Regions from separate parts of the Streptomyces sp. NPDC012888 genome, predicted to be linked through region 2. Evidence: riboswitches for the same ligand, from Rfam matches in the RefSeq annotation. Region 2 holds a riboswitch; the other holds the start of a gene.
The links. Region 2 has a riboswitch for glycine ahead of gcvT (glycine cleavage system aminomethyltransferase GcvT). Riboswitches for the same ligand answer to the same signal wherever they lie in the genome.

Region 1: another riboswitch for glycine. It lies ahead of gcvP (aminomethyl-transferring glycine dehydrogenase); the one in region 2 lies ahead of gcvT (glycine cleavage system aminomethyltransferase GcvT).

What each region holds. Positions count from the first base shown of each region.
Region 1 is NZ_JBIBBM010000005.1:6,434-14,233, forward strand. It holds gene ACFY61_RS09820 (MerR family transcriptional regulator) at 39-770, shown strand; gene ACFY61_RS09825 (bifunctional nuclease family protein) at 823-1,296, shown strand; gene ACFY61_RS09830 (MerR family transcriptional regulator) at 1,455-2,096, shown strand; gene ACFY61_RS09835 (DNA polymerase IV) at 2,209-3,603, shown strand; gene ACFY61_RS09840 (PRC-barrel domain-containing protein) at 3,626-3,982, opposite strand; glycine riboswitch at 4,128-4,226, shown strand; gene gcvP (aminomethyl-transferring glycine dehydrogenase) at 4,427-7,312, shown strand; gene ACFY61_RS09850 (DUF5999 family protein) at 7,397-7,603, opposite strand.
Region 2 is NZ_JBIBBM010000004.1:43,167-50,966, forward strand. It holds gene ACFY61_RS07615 (ABC transporter substrate-binding protein) at 1-233, opposite strand, end outside; gene ACFY61_RS07620 (ABC transporter permease) at 258-1,253, opposite strand; gene ACFY61_RS07625 (enhanced serine sensitivity protein SseB C-terminal domain-containing protein) at 1,664-2,404, opposite strand; gene ACFY61_RS07630 (enhanced serine sensitivity protein SseB) at 2,466-3,200, opposite strand; gene ACFY61_RS07635 (AAA family ATPase) at 3,348-4,031, opposite strand; glycine riboswitch at 4,310-4,422, shown strand; gene gcvT (glycine cleavage system aminomethyltransferase GcvT) at 4,590-5,705, shown strand; gene gcvH (glycine cleavage system protein GcvH) at 5,785-6,165, shown strand; gene glyA (serine hydroxymethyltransferase) at 6,191-7,447, shown strand; gene ACFY61_RS07655 (L-serine ammonia-lyase) at 7,698-7,800, shown strand, end outside.

The sequences.
Region 1 (7,800 bases), on a different contig from region 2:
CGGACTGAAGTCCGGGGGGACTCTCCCAGGGAAGGTCCATGCTGCGTACACCGACCAGCGGTGCCGGGAACGGCACCGCGGGCTCGGCCGGGCGGCTGGTGAGCATCGGGACGGTGCTCAACCTGCTGCGCGACGAGTTCCCCGAAGTCACCATCTCGAAGATCCGTTTCCTGGAAGCGGAGGGGCTCGTGGAGCCCAGCCGCACACCTTCCGGATATCGCAAGTTCAGCCCCGGCGACGTCGAGCGGCTGGCCCGGATCCTGAGGTTGCAGCGCGACCACTACCTGCCGCTCAAGGTCATCCGCGAGCAGCTGGACGGGCAGGCGGCCGGTGAGCCGCTCCGGATCCCCGCGCCCTCCCCGCACGGGGACGCCGCCGCGGAGGGCGCGGAGCGGCCCACCGTGGCCCGGGTGGGGCGGGCTGAGCTGCTCGCGGCCGCCGAGGTGGACGAGGCGCAGCTCGTCGAGTGGGAGTCGTACGGGCTGCTCGCGGAGGTGCCCGGGGGCGGGTTCGATGCGCAGGCCGTGACGGTGGCGAGGCTGGTCGCCGACCTGGGCCGGTTCGGGCTCGAGCCGCGCCACCTGCGGGCCATGAAGGCCGCCGCGGACCGGGAGGCGGGACTGGTGGAGCAGGTGGTGGCGCCCTTGCGCCGGCACCGCAATCCGCAGACCAGGGCGCATGCGGAGGCCACCATGAAGGAGCTCGCCGGACTCTCCGTACGGCTGCACGAGGCCCTGGTGCAGACCGCTCTCGGGGTGCGGCTCAACTGAGCCGGGCGGCCCCGACTACCCAAACCGGCGCGGCACGTCCTAGGGTTGCTGTGTGAACGAGCTCGACGTTGTGGGTGTCCGGGTGGAAATGCCCTCCAACCAACCGATCGTGCTCCTGCGTGAAGTGGGAGGCGACCGGTACCTCCCCATCTGGATCGGTCCTGGGGAGGCCACGGCCATCGCCTTCGCCCAGCAGGGCATGGCCCCGGCCCGGCCGCTGACGCACGACCTGTTCAAGGACGTGCTGGAGGCGCTGGGCGAGGAGCTCACCGAGGTCCGGATCACGGATCTGCGGGAGGGCGTCTTCTACGCGGAACTGGTGTTCGCCAGCGGGGTGGAGGTCAGCGCGCGACCGTCCGACGCCATAGCCCTGGCCCTGCGCACCGGTACGCCGATCTACGGCAGTGACGGGGTGCTCGACGACGCCGGCATCGCCATCCCGGACGAGCAGGAGGACGAGGTGGAGAAGTTCCGCGAGTTCCTCGACCAGATCTCGCCGGAGGACTTCGGCACCAGCAACCAGTGAGCGGTGTTCTGCCCCATTCGGTAAGCCGTTCCCCGGAAAGGGGCACGGGAAACCACTCTCAGGGTGATTATCACTCGGCGTGCCGAGTGTGGCGATCGTTGACGCTGCCCTGGTGACTGCCTACCGTCGAGATGGCAGGTCAAGGACGGAGGGTCGGCGTGAGAGTCACGGGCGACGGTACGACCGGGGGCGTCCCCACACGGAGTGAATGCGGGCCGTACCCGCTGCACGGTGGTGCGACGGGTCCCGCGCGCCGGTCGCCGGAGTGCGCGCCGGTCGCCCCGGAGCGCGGCGGCGAACCGCAGTACGAGGAGATCGGGTACCGGGGGCCGACGGCGTGCGCCGCGGCCGGCATCACCTACCGCCAGCTGGACTACTGGGCGCGGACGGGCCTGGTCGAGCCGAGCGTGCGGCCCGCGTACGGGTCCGGCACCCAGCGGCTCTACAGCTTCCGCGACGTGGTGGTGCTGAAGATCGTCAAGCGCTTCCTGGACACCGGGGTCGGGCTGCAGAACATCCGGACCGCCGTCCAGCACCTGCGTGACCGCGGCTTCGCCGACCTGGAGCGCATGACGCTGATGAGCGACGGCGCGACGGTGTACGAGTGCACCTCGCCGGACCAGGTCGTCGACCTGCTCCAGGGCGGCCAGGGGATCTTCGGGATCGCCGTCGGCGTGGTGTGGCGGGACGTGGAGCACGCCCTGTCCCAGCTGCACGGCGAGCGGGTGGACACCGGTGAGACGCTGATCGGCCACAACCCTGCGGACGAGCTCGCGGCCCGCCGCAACCGGGCGGTCTGACCGCACTGCGGCCACGGCCGGTGCCCGCGGGCTCAGTGGGGTCCGTGGTCCGTGGGACGCTTGTCGAACGTTCTTGCGGGACATTGTCGGTGGTGTGGGGGAGCATCGGGGTGTGAGAGCCGCGCCGACCATCCTGCACCTGGACATGGACGCCTTCTACGCCTCGGCGGAGCAGGCCGCCAAGCCCAGCCTGCGCGGCAAGCCGGTGATCGTCGGCGGTCTCGGCCCGCGCGGGGTGGTGGCGACCGCCTCCTACGAGGCCCGCCGTTTCGGCGTTCACTCGGCGATGCCCACCGCCCAGGCCCGGCGGCTGTGCCCGAACGGCGCCTACCTGATCCCGCGCTTCACCCTGTACCGGGCGGTCAGCGACCACGTCATGGCCCTCCTGCGCGAGCTGTCCCCGCTGGTCGAGCCGCTCAGCCTGGACGAGGCCTTCGTGGACCTGGAGGCCGGCGGGGCCGCGTACGACACGGCCTCGGCGCGCGCCGCCGGCGAGCGCCTGCGCGCGGACATCCGCCGGGGCACCGGGCTCAGCGGTTCGGTGGGGCTGGCCGGGTCGAAGATGCTGGCCAAGGTGGCCTCCGAGGAAGCCAAACCGGACGGCCTGCTGGTCATCGAGCCGGGAACCGAACGGGAACTGCTGGCGCCCATGCCGGTGCGCACCCTGCCCGGGGTCGGCCCGGCCACCGGCGACCACCTCAGGCGCGCCGGCATCACCACCGTGGGCGACCTGGCGGAGGCGGGCGAGGACGAGCTGGTCCGGCTGGTCGGCCGGGCGGCCGGGGTCGGCCTGTTCCGGATGGCGCTGGGCCTGGACGACCGCCCGGTGGTCGCCGAACGGGACGCGAAGTCGGTGTCGGTCGAGGACACCTTCGACGTGGACCTGCACGACCGGATCCGGATCCGGTACGAGGTCCAGCGGCTGGCCGACCGGTGCGTGCAGCGGCTCCGCGCCTCGGGACACTCCGGCCGGACCATCGTGCTCAAGGTCCGCCGGTACGACTTCTCGACGCTGACCCGGTCCGAGACCCTGCGGGGGCCGACCGACGACCCGGCGGTGGTCCGGGAGGCCGCGGGACGGCTGCTGGACGGCGTCGACACCACCGGCGGGATCCGGCTGCTCGGCGTCGGGGTGTCCGGGCTGACGGACTACACCCAGGAGGACCTGTTCGCGCAGTCCCTGACCCTGGCCGCGGCCCCCGCCGGCAATGGCGGCGACAGCGGTGCCGCCGGGGCTCCCGAGGCCCTGGAGGAGCCCGTGACGGAAGGGGCGGCACCCGAGGCCCCCGCCGCCCCCGAACGCCGCTGGGCGGCCGGGAGCGACGTCCGGCACGCCGTGTACGGGCCGGGCTGGGTGCAGGGGAGCGGGGTGGGGCGGGTCACCGTGCGGTTCGAACAGCCGGGGTCGCCGCCGGGCCGGGTGCGCACCTTCCTGGTGGACGATCCGGAACTGGAACCCTCGGACCCGATCCCGCTGGTCGGCCGGCCCGCGGACGGGCCGGCCTGAAGGAGGGGCGGCGGCGGGGGCGCTAGCGCTGGCCGAAGTCGTGGTCGTGGTGGAACTCGCTGGGCAGCGTGGTGTCCAGGCCGTAGTGGTGGTAGAGCTGGAGCTCCTGCTCGGGAGAGAGGTGCCGGCCCACGCCGAAGTCGGGGGCGTCCTTGATCAGGGAGCGGTCGAAGGGCACGCGGAGGGTGTCCTCGACGACCTCGCTCGGCTCCAGCGGGACGAAGGCGTCCCGGCTGAACAGGCCGGTGCGTACGGCCGCCCACTCGGGGACCCCGGTCGCGTCGTCCAGGTACACCTCGTCGACGGTGCCGATCTTGACGCCGTTGCGGTCGAAAGCCTTGCGGCCGATGAGACTGCGGGGATCGATCTCGGACTGCACGGTCCCTCCAAGTGGTCGCATGGATCGCAACTCGCATCCGATATGACTACGTAAGGCCATATCCGGGGCGCGGGCCACTTGAGCCGGGCTCCACGGGCACCCCGGAAGGCCCCGGATCCGCGCTGGTAGGCTGGGTGTCGGCTGTTGACCCTGTGCGGGAGAGTCCTCCGAGTGAGCAAGACGGAGGCGCCGAAGGAGCAAATCCTCCCCGGAATCTCTCAGGCAGACGTACCGCACGGACGAGGCCACTCTGGAAAGCAGGGTGGACACCGGTCCCCGCAGTACCGGGCGCCTCCCTCACCGACGGTGAAAGCCGGCGTTCCCCGGGCGATCCCCGGGTGGCACCGGTGAAGCTCTCAGGTTGAGATGACAGAGGGGGAGGCCGTCCGGGCGCCCGCGCCGTGGTGCCCCTCGCAGGTCGTACAGACCAGGAGGCCTCCGTACATGACCGCCAACCGCATTCCGCTCTCCCAGCTGGAGCGAGGCATCCCCTTCGAGCAGCGCCACATCGGCCCGGATGCCGAGGCGCAGGCGAAGATGCTCGCTCAGGTGGGCTACGGCTCCCTGGACGAGCTGACCGCCGCCGCAGTACCGGACGTCATCAAGAGCGCCGAGGCGCTGGACCTGCCGTCGGCCCGGACCGAGGCCGAGGTGCTGGCCGAGCTGCGTTCGCTCGCCGACCGCAACCAGGTCCTCTCCTCCATGATCGGCCTGGGTTACTACGGCACCTTCACCCCGCCGGTGATCCTCCGCAACGTGATGGAGAACCCGGCCTGGTACACCGCGTACACGCCGTACCAGCCGGAGATCTCGCAGGGCCGCCTGGAGGCGCTGCTCAACTTCCAGACCGTGGTCGCCGACCTCACCGGCCTGCCGACCTCCGGCGCCTCCCTGCTCGACGAGGGCACCGCCGCCGCCGAGGCCATGACGCTGGCGCGCCGCGTCGGCAAGGTCAAGGGCGGCGTCTTCCTCGTCGACGCCGACACCCTGCCGCAGACGGTCGCCGTGATCGAGACCCGCGCCGAGCCGCTGGGCATCGAGGTCGTCGTCGCCGACCTGTCGGCCGGCATCCCCGAGGCGATCGCCGAGCGCGGCGTCTTCGGCGTCGTCCTCCAGTACCCCGGCGCCTCCGGTGCCGTCCGCGACCTCAAGCCGGTCATCGACCAGGCCCACGGGCTCGGCGCGATCGTCACCGTCGCCGCCGACCTGCTGGCCCTGACCCTGCTGACCTCCCCGGGCGAGCTGGGCGCCGACATCGCCGTCGGCACCACCCAGCGCTTCGGCGTCCCCATGGGCTTCGGCGGCCCGCACGCCGGCTACATGGCCGTCCAGGCCAAGCACGCCCGTTCGCTGCCGGGCCGCCTGGTCGGCGTCTCCGTCGACGCCGACGGCAACAAGGCCTACCGCCTGGCCCTGCAGACCCGCGAGCAGCACATCCGCCGCGAGAAGGCCACCAGCAACATCTGCACCGCGCAGGTGCTGCTCGCCGTCATGGCCGGCATGTACGCCGTCTACCACGGCCCCGAGGGCCTGAAGCAGATCGCCCGCCGCACCCACCGGTACGCGGCCGTGCTCGCCGCCGGCCTGACCGACGGCGGGGTCGAGCTGGTCCACGGCTCGTACTTCGACACCCTGACCGCGAAGGTGCCGGGGAAGGCCGCCGAGGTCGTCGCCGCCGCCCGCGAGGGCGGGGTCAACCTGCACCAGGCCGACGCCGACCACGTCTCCATCGCCTGCGACGAGACCACCACCCGCGCCGACCTGGAGGCGGTCTGGGCCGCCTTCGGTGTCGCCGCCGACGTCGACGCGCTCGACGCGGTCGCCGCCGAGGCGCTCCCCGAGGGCCTGCTGCGGTCGGACGCCTACCTGACCCACCCGGTGTTCCACCAGCACCGCTCCGAGACCGCCATGCTGCGCTACCTGCGCAAGCTCGCGGACAAGGACTACGCGCTCGACCGCGGCATGATCCCGCTGGGCTCCTGCACCATGAAGCTCAACGCGACCACCGAGATGGAGTCGGTGACCTGGCCCGAGTTCGGCCAGCTGCACCCGTTCGCGCCGATCGACCAGGCCCAGGGCTACGCCACGCTCATCAGCGAGCTGGAGGAACGTCTCTGCGAGGTCACCGGATACGACAAGGTCTCCATCCAGCCGAACGCCGGGTCCCAGGGCGAGCTCGCCGGCCTGCTGGCCGTCCGCGCCTACCACCGCGCCAACGGCGACGAGCAGCGCACCGTCTGCCTGATCCCGTCCTCGGCGCACGGCACCAACGCGGCCAGCGCCGTGATGGCCGGCATGAAGGTCGTCGTCGTCAAGACCGCCGACGACGGTGAGATCGACGTCGAGGACCTGCGGGCCAAGATCGAGCAGCACCGCGACGAGCTCTCCGTGCTGATGATCACCTACCCGTCCACCCACGGCGTGTTCGAGGAGCACGTCGCCGACATCTGCGCCCAGGTCCACGAGGCCGGCGGCCAGGTATACGTCGACGGCGCCAACCTCAACGCCCTGGTCGGCCTGGCCAAGCCCGGCCACTTCGGCGGCGACGTCTCGCACCTGAACCTGCACAAGACCTTCTGCATCCCGCACGGCGGCGGCGGCCCGGGCGTCGGCCCGGTCGGTGTCCGCGCCCACCTGGCGCCGTACCTGCCCAACCACCCGCTGCAGCCGACCGCCGGCCCGGCCACGGGCGTCGGCCCGATCTCGGCCGCTCCGTGGGGTTCGGCCGGCATCCTGCCGATCTCCTGGTCGTACGTCCGCCTGATGGGTGGCGAGGGCCTCAAGCGCGCCACCCAGGTCGCCGTGCTCGGCGCCAACTACATCGCCAAGCGCCTGGAGCCGCACTACCCGGTGCTGTACACGGGCCCCGGCGGTCTGGTCGCCCACGAGTGCATCATCGACCTGCGCCCGCTGTCGAAGTCCACCGGCGTCTCGGTCGACGACATCGCCAAGCGCCTGATCGACTACGGCTTCCACGCGCCGACCATGTCGTTCCCGGTGGCCGGCACGCTGATGATCGAGCCCACCGAGTCCGAGGACCTGGCCGAGATCGACCGGTTCTGCGACGCGATGATCGCCATCCGGGCCGAGATCGAGAAGGTCGCCACGGGCGAATGGCCGGCCGGGGACAACCCGCTCGCCAACGCCCCGCACACGGCGGCGGCCCTGGGCGGCGAGTGGAACCACGCGTACACCCGTGACGAGGCGGTCTTCCCGGGCGGGGTCGTCGCGGCCGAGAAGTACTGGCCGCCGGTCCGCCGGATCGACGGCGCCTTCGGCGACCGCAACCTCGTCTGCTCCTGCCCGCCGCTGGACGAGTACGACAACTGAGGCCCGGCGCGAGCGCGCGGCCACGCGAAAAGGACCGGCCCGGGAGCTGCAAGGCTCCCGGGCCGGTCCCGTTCCCACCGGAGACTACGCGGCCTTCACCACCCGCGCCGCCACGAGCGGGCGGTGCGGGGCGATGATCTGGCCGTCCGGCAGCAGCTCACCGGTGTCCTCGAAGAGCAGGACGCCGTTGCACAGCAGGCTCCAGCCCTGTTCCGGGTGGTTGGCCACGGGGTGCGCGGCCTCCCGGTCGGCGGAGTCGGCTGAGGGACAGGCAGGCTGGTGCGTGCACATGGATGCGTTCTTTCGCTGCGTCGTGGTCTGTGTGCTGCGGCTCGATGCGGTGTCCGCGTTGTTCATGGCCGCCCCCCCGTATCAATCTCGGTGTGGTCAGGGTCCCAGTGTTGCCCCACGGGCGTTGCTCCGCAGGGATTTCCGGCAGCTGTCCTCACAGATTGATGACGCATCACTCGTGCGGGCGGTTCAGCCCA
Region 2 (7,800 bases):
TCCAGGTAGTCCACGTCCTGCGGCGACCAGAGCTTGAGCTCGCCGCCCTTCTTGTCGGACGCGTTGACGAAGCCCTTGGTCGCCGCGTCGAAGGCCGCGCCCGCGGCGTCGGTGCTGCCCTTGCCCTCGTCCTTGCCCCCGCCACCGCACGCGGCGGTCAGCGACAGGGCGGCGACCACGGCGGTGATCGCGATTGCCTGCTTTCTGCGGATCACGGTGTGTCCAACCTCCATGAGTGGGTGAATCGTTGAAGCGGTTCAGCTGCCCTTGGGGTCGAGTGCGTCGCGCAGCCCGTCCCCGAAGAGGTTGAACGCCAGGACAGTGATGAAGATCGCGAGACCGGGGACGACCATGAACATCGGTGCGTCCTGGTAGATGGGGACGGCGTCGGACAGCATCTTGCCCCAGGACGCGGTGGGCGGCTTGACGCCGGCACCGAGGAAGCTGAGGGCCGCCTCCGTCAGGATGTTGGTCGGGATGATCAGGGTCGCGTAGACCAGGATCGGGGCGACCAGGTTGGGCAGCAGCTCCTTGATCAGGATGTAGCCGCGGCCGGCGCCGAGGCTGCGCGCGGCCTCCACGTACTCCCGTTCGCGCATCGAGATCGTCTGGCCCCGGACGATGCGCCCGATGTACGGCCAGCCGAAGAACCCGATGACGACGACCAGGACGCCCATGCGGACGCCGGTGCCCTCGAAGCCCCACACGGAGTTGGGGACCACGGAGACCAGGGCGATGGTGAAGAGCAGCTGCGGGAAGGCCAGCAGCAGGTCCATCACGCGGCTGATCAGGGCGTCGACCCAGCCGCCGAGGTAGCCCGCGAGGGCGCCCAGCAGGCTGCCGATGATCACCGAGACGAAGGCGGCGAGGAAGGCCACGGTCAGGGAGATCCGCGCGCCGTAGACGATCCGGCTGAACACGTCGCGCCCGTTGATGGGTTCGACGCCGAGCAGGTAGTCGCTGCTCATGCCGCCGAAGGCCCCGACCGGGGTGCCGAGGTCGGGATCGAGGAGATCCTCGTGGAACTCGTTGGGCGGGTGGCCCAACAGGCTCACGATCTGCGGGGCGAAGACCGCCACCAGGATCAGGAGGATCACGACCAGGCCGCCGGTCAGCGCCACTTTGTCGCGCTTGAGGCGCATCCAGGCGATCCGGCCCGGTGAGCGGCCTTCGATGGCCTTGGCAGGGACGTCGGCTACGGCAACGGTCGCGGGTGCTTCTTCCGCGCTCGTGTCGTGCAGTGGTGCCGTCATCGTGGTGGGGACCCCTCTCGGCCGACGGGTGAGCCGGCCCATGCCCGCCGCTGTGGCGGCGTTGGTGCGGAGTGGCGCTGTGAAGTGCGGGTACCGAGCCGGATATTGGCAGTGACTGGCAGGACTGACCGGCTCTTGGTGGGGGAGTCTTCATCGGGCGCTCGAGCCGCCGCCAGACCCGCAGATGAATGGATGCGCAACCGTGATGTGAGGGTCGGATTCCCGTTATCCGAACTTCGTTGCCGCCTGAGCGGAGCAAGACCGTCCGTTCGGTACGGAATCGGACATCGCGCTCAACTGCCTTCAGCAAGGCCTTATTTGGGCGTCCAACCCACCCGAACCCGGACAACGGGAAGGCCGCACGGAACGGTCGGTTCCATGCGGCCTGATACGGGTGTCTCGCCTGGTGGTCAGTACGCCGCGGCGGGTCCCTCGCGGTCGTAGAAGGGCCGGGCCTGGGAGCGCAGCCACATCGCGACGGGGTCGTGTTCGTCGGCGAGGGCCACGGTGCACACCGGCACGCCCTCGGGGACGGCGCCCACCGACTGGCGCATCATCTCGCGCACCGCCTCCAGGGCGGCCGGGGAGGAGTCGTACAGGTCGAGCCCGACGGCGAGGTACGGGGAGCCGAGCGCGGGCTGCACCCAGGCCCGGCGGAGCGAGCGGACGGCCGGGGTCCGGTGGGCGTGCTGGGTCAGCAGCCCGTAGAACTGCGGCAGCTCGATCGAGGGCTCGGTCAGCCGCAGCGGGCCGGCCGGCATCCGGTCCAGGCCGGTGGCGATGCGCCGCAGGTCGGCCCAGGGGATGCCCAGGCCGCCGCCGGCGTCGTGCGGATTGAGCCAGAGCCCCCAGCGGTCGGGGTAGAGGGCGCGGGCGACGTCCCGGCCCGTGATCACCTCGTAGCCGCGGTTCCAGCCGCTGGCGGCGAGCTCCTGCGGGGAGGTCACGCAGGGCGCGTAGCCGAGCCCCTCGACCTCCATGCCGCCGTACTGGGCGTCCGGCGAACCCGGCTGCCCGTGCCAGAGCAGCATCCACAGCCTGCCCTCGGCGAGGGCGTGCAGCAGCGCCTCGTAGTTCTCGTAGCGCCCGGGGGTCACCTGGCGCATCATGTGCTCGACCTGCCCGGCCGCGGCCGTGCCTGACGCACTCACCCGGTACCCCTCTTCGTCCGCCCGTCGTTCAAGCCCGGAAATGGAAACAGCTTACGGGTGCCTAGGGGAGATAGAACGGGTGCACGCGCTCACGGATGTGGTCGGCCACGGGATCCGCGGTGCCGTCCAGCAGGATCAGGTGCACCGGCCAGGGCGGCTGTACGCGGTTCAGGGCGCGGCCCAGGGCGTCCATCGCGGCGTCCCGGTGCTCGGGCGTCCATCCCGCCAGTTGGACACCCACGTACAGCTGGGGGGCGCCCGCCTCGACGCTCGCCAGGCAGCGGCGGGCGGACGTGACGGCCCCGGTGGCCCGGAACTCCTCGGCGGCGGCGGTCAGGAAGTCGACCGGGTCCTGCTGCCAGTCCGGTTCGAAGAGCCGGACCCGGCCGCCGGTGGCGGGCCCGTCGAGCTCGGTGCGCCCGGCCCGGCAGAGCTCGGCGACGGCGGGCGGGGGCAGCGGCACTCCGACCGCGCCCTCGGGGTTCACGGCGATGCCGAGCTGCGGGGGCAGTCCGCGGGCGAACTCCACGGCCGGGACCACGCCGAAGTCCATGCCGGGGCCGACGCAGGTGAGGAACTGGGCCTCGGAGCTGTAGACGGGGACGAACGGGGCGCCGCCGATGTCCGTGGTGGGCAGCCGGAGGCTGGCGCTGTCCGGCGCGCCGCCGGCCGGGAGCGGCACCCAGAGGTCGCTGCGGGACAGCACCTCCAGGATGCGGGGGCCGGCGGCGGGGTCGCCGAGGGCCGCGCCGAGCGCCTGTTCCAGTTCGTTGGCGGGCCAGCCGTTGCCCTGCATCGTCGCGCCTTCCCGTGGTGCGGCCCAGTGTCGCGCCGAGCGTAGCGGCTCCCGCCGGGCGCGGACGCGGGGGTCCGCCCCGCGGGCGCGCGCACGCCCGCGGGGTCCGCGCCTGCGGGGGGGGCGCGCACGGCCGCGGGGCCTCCGCTACGGGCCGAAGGTGACGCGGGTCAGCCGGGAGGCGGCGGGCCGGTCGAGCAGGACCGCCGAGGCGCAGCCCGCGGGGAGCCGGCCGGACTCGGCCGCGCGCAGCAGCCGGGAGGCAGCGGCGCGGTGCCGGGCGAAGGCGTACGCCGAGACGCCGCGGCCGCGCACGGCCTGCCCGGCCAGGGCCTCCTCGGGCGAGGCGTCGAGCAGGACCAGGTGCAGGGCACGGCCGCGCCGCCGGGCGGCCCGGCCGAGCAGGAGCCGCACCCAGCTCTGGGTGCCGCAGTCGTGGACGACCACGGAGCGGCCGGAGCGCAGGGCCCGGACCAGCCCGGCGTAGTGGTCGAGCCGGACCAGTGGCCGGTAGACGGCGTAGGGCAGGGCGGCGGGCATCCGCCGCTCCCAGCGCTCGCGGACGTCCTGGGAGTCGATGCCGCGCTCCGCGGCGGTCCGCTTGATCAGGGTGCTCTTGCCGCCGCCGGGCAGCCCGGAGACCACCACGATGTCGCCGTCGGCGAAGCCGAGCCGGGCCGGGCCGGCGCCCCGGCCGCGCAGGTCCCGGACGGTGGGTCGGGCGGCGGCCGGGGCCCCGGCCGCTCCGGCGCGGGCGGCTACGGCGGCGCGCGGCACCGGGACGGCCGCCGCCGCCACTGCCGCCGCCGCCCGCGCTCTCTCCGATGTCACCGGTCCGAATCTCCGCACAGTGTCCGCCTCCCCCGCCTCGGGTCACCGGGACCCTTTCCCCCCGAGTGTAAAGAGACGGTAATCCGGCCGGGGCGGTTCCGGCCGAGTGCCGGAACGGGGCCGCCGGACCCCGGCCGCCGGGCCTGCGGACCCCGAACCGCTGGGCCTCCGGACGCGCAGGTGACAGGTCCGCACTCACTTTCGGGCCCGCCCGCCCATCCGGGCGGATCCCGTGCAATGATGTGCGCCAACTGGACACCAACTGCATACCGGCCGCTTGAATCCGCGCGGGAGAGTTCCGGAAAGACCCCAGGCCCGTGCCGGGGACGCCGGGCGCCGAAGGAGCAAGACCCTCCCTTGAATCTCTCAGGCCCCGTACCGCGTGGATGAGGCAGATCTGAAAAGCGAGCCCCGCCGTCCGTCCGGCGCGGCTCCACCCAAGGTGCAAGCCGGGGACGCCACGCGCGACACCCGGCGAACCTCTCAGGTTCCATGACAGATGGGGAGGATCGTCCTCGTCATGTCATGTCGATGCCCTGGGACCTGGGAGCCGTACCCATGAGCAATGCCCCCCGTCTGACCGCCCTCGATGCGCTGCACCGCGAGCTCGGTGCGACCATGACCGACTTCGCGGGCTGGGACATGCCGCTGCGCTACGGCAGCGAGCGCGACGAGCACAACGCGGTCCGCACCAAGGCCGGGCTCTTCGACCTCTCCCACATGGGCGAGATCACCCTGACCGGCCCGGAGGCCGTCAAGGCGCTCGACTACGCGCTGGTCGGCAACATCTCCACGGTCGGCGTCGGCCGCGCCCGCTACACCCACATCTGCCAGGAGGACGGCGGGATCCTCGACGACCTGATCGTCTACCGCCTCGGCGAGACCGAGTTCATGGTCGTGGCGAACGCCTCCAACGCGCAGGTGGTCCTCGACGCGCTGACGGAGCGCGCCGCCGGCTTCGACACCGAGGTCCGCGACGACCGCGACGCCTACGCGCTGATCGCCGTCCAGGGCCCGGAGTCCCCCGGCATCCTGAAGTCGCTGACCGACGCCGACCTGGACGGCCTGAAGTACTACGCCGGCCTGCCCGGCACGGTCGCCGGCGTCCCGGCGCTGATCGCCCGCACCGGCTACACCGGCGAGGACGGCTTCGAGCTGTTCGTGAAGCCGGAGCACGCCGTCGCCCTGTGGCAGGCCCTGACGGAGGCCGGCGCGGGCGCCGGTCTGGTCCCGTGCGGCCTGTCCTGCCGCGACACCCTGCGCCTGGAGGCGGGCATGCCGCTGTACGGGCACGAGCTGACCACCGCCCTCACCCCGTTCGACGCGGGCCTGGGCCGGGTCGTGAAGTTCGAGAAGGAAGGCGACTTCGTCGGCCGCGCCGCGCTGGAGGCCGCCGCCGAGAAGGCCGGGGCCGAGGCCCCGCGCAAGCTGGTCGGCCTGATCGCCGAGGGCCGCCGGGTGCCGCGCGCCGGGTTCTCCGTGGTCGTGGACGGCAAGGTGGTCGGCGAGGTGACCTCCGGCGCGCCCTCCCCCACCCTGGGCAAGCCGATCGCCATGGCGTACGTGGACGCGGACCACGCCGCGCCCGGCACCTCCGGCGTCGGCGTGGACATTCGCGGTACCCATGAGCCCTACGAGGTCGTGGCCCTGCCGTTCTACAAGCGCCAGAAGTGACGATCGCCCCACCGGCACCCGTCTCACCCGGCAAGACCACAGTTCACCAGCACTCCCCCGCATCCAGGAGAATCAGGTCATGAGCAACCCCCAGCAGCTGCGCTTCAGCAAGGAACACGAGTGGGTCTCGGAGGCCGACGCGGACGGCGTCGCCACGGTCGGCATCACCGAGTACGCGGCCAACGCGCTCGGTGACGTCGTCTACGCCCAGCTGCCCGCGGTCGGTGACACCGTCACCGCCGGCGAGTCCTGCGGCGAGCTGGAGTCCACCAAGTCCGTCAGCGACCTGTTCGCGCCGGTGTCCGGCGAGGTCGTCGAGGCTAACCAGGACGTCGTGGACGACCCGGCGCTCGTGAACACCGCCCCCTTCGAGGGCGGCTGGCTGTTCAAGGTCAAGATCACCGGCGGCGCCGAGGACCTGATGTCCGCCGACGAGTACAGCTCCTTCACCGCCGGCTGATCCAGCCGAGAACATAAGGGTAGAGATGTCTGTTCTGAACACCCCTCTGCACGAGCTCGACCCGGACGTCGCCGCCGCCGTCGACGCGGAGCTCGCGCGCCAGCAGTCGACCCTGGAAATGATCGCGTCGGAGAACTTCGCCCCGGTCGCCGTCATGGAGGCCCAGGGCTCGGTCCTGACCAACAAGTACGCCGAGGGCTACCCGGGCCGCCGCTACTACGGCGGCTGCGAGCACGTCGACGTCGTCGAGCAGATCGCCATCGACCGGATCAAGGCCCTGTTCGGCGCCGAGGCCGCGAACGTCCAGCCGCACTCGGGTGCGCAGGCCAACGCCGCCGCCATGTTCGCGCTGCTGAAGCCGGGCGACACCATCATGGGCCTGAACCTGGCCCACGGCGGTCACCTGACCCACGGCATGAAGATCAACTTCTCCGGCAAGCTCTACAACGTGGTCCCGTACCACGTCGGCGAGGACGGCCAGGTCGACATGGCCGAGGTCGAGCGCCTGGCCAAGGAGAGCAAGCCGCAGCTGATCGTCGCCGGCTGGTCCGCCTACCCGCGCCAGCTCGACTTCGCCGCCTTCCGCCGGATCGCGGACGAGGTCGGCGCGTACCTGATGGTCGACATGGCCCACTTCGCGGGCCTGGTCGCCGCGGGCCTCCACCCGAACCCGGTGCCGCACGCCCACGTGGTCACCACCACCACGCACAAGACCCTCGGCGGTCCGCGCGGTGGCGTGATCCTGTCCACCCAGGAGCTCGCCAAGAAGATCAACTCCGCGGTCTTCCCCGGTCAGCAGGGCGGTCCGCTGGAGCACGTGATCGCGGCCAAGGCGGTCTCCTTCAAGGTGGCGGCCTCGCCGGAGTTCAAGGAGCGCCAGGAGCGCACCCTGGAGGGCGCGAAGATCCTCGCCGCCCGCCTGGTGCAGGACGACGTCAAGGCCGTGGGCGTGGACGTGCTGTCCGGCGGCACCGACGTGCACCTCGTCCTGGTCGACCTGCGCAACTCCGAGCTGGACGGCCAGCAGGCCGAGGACCGCCTCCACGAGGTCGGCATCACGGTCAACCGGAACGCCATCCCGAACGACCCGCGGCCGCCGATGGTCACCTCGGGCCTGCGGATCGGCACCCCTGCGCTGGCCACCCGCGGCTTCGGGGCCGAGGACTTCACCGAGGTCGCCGACATCATCGCCGAGGCGCTGAAGCCGTCGTACGACGCCCAGGCCCTCCGCGCCCGCGTCACCGCGCTGGCCGAGAAGCACCCGCTGTACCCGTCGCTCTGACGGCGCCGAGTCGGGCCCGGCTCCCCCGCGTGATCCGGGGGGCCGGGCCCTTCTCATGACCCGCGTCGCGCGCGGGACCGCACCGCCGGCGTCCCCGCGCGGGGCGTGAGCCGACTCACGCCCGGCCGACCCCGTCCCGACGCCTCCCGCAGCCGAGCCGTTCACCTCCGCGGGTTAGGCTCGTCTGTCGGACAAAATCCGCACACATCATGATCTCCTGCCCCTCCACGAGCAGACAAAGGAGTCCGACGTGGCCATCTCCGTCTTCGATCTCTTCTCGATCGGCATCGGTCCCTCTTCCTCCCACACCGTCGGACCGATGCGCGCCGCCCGCATGTTCGTGCAGCGGCTGA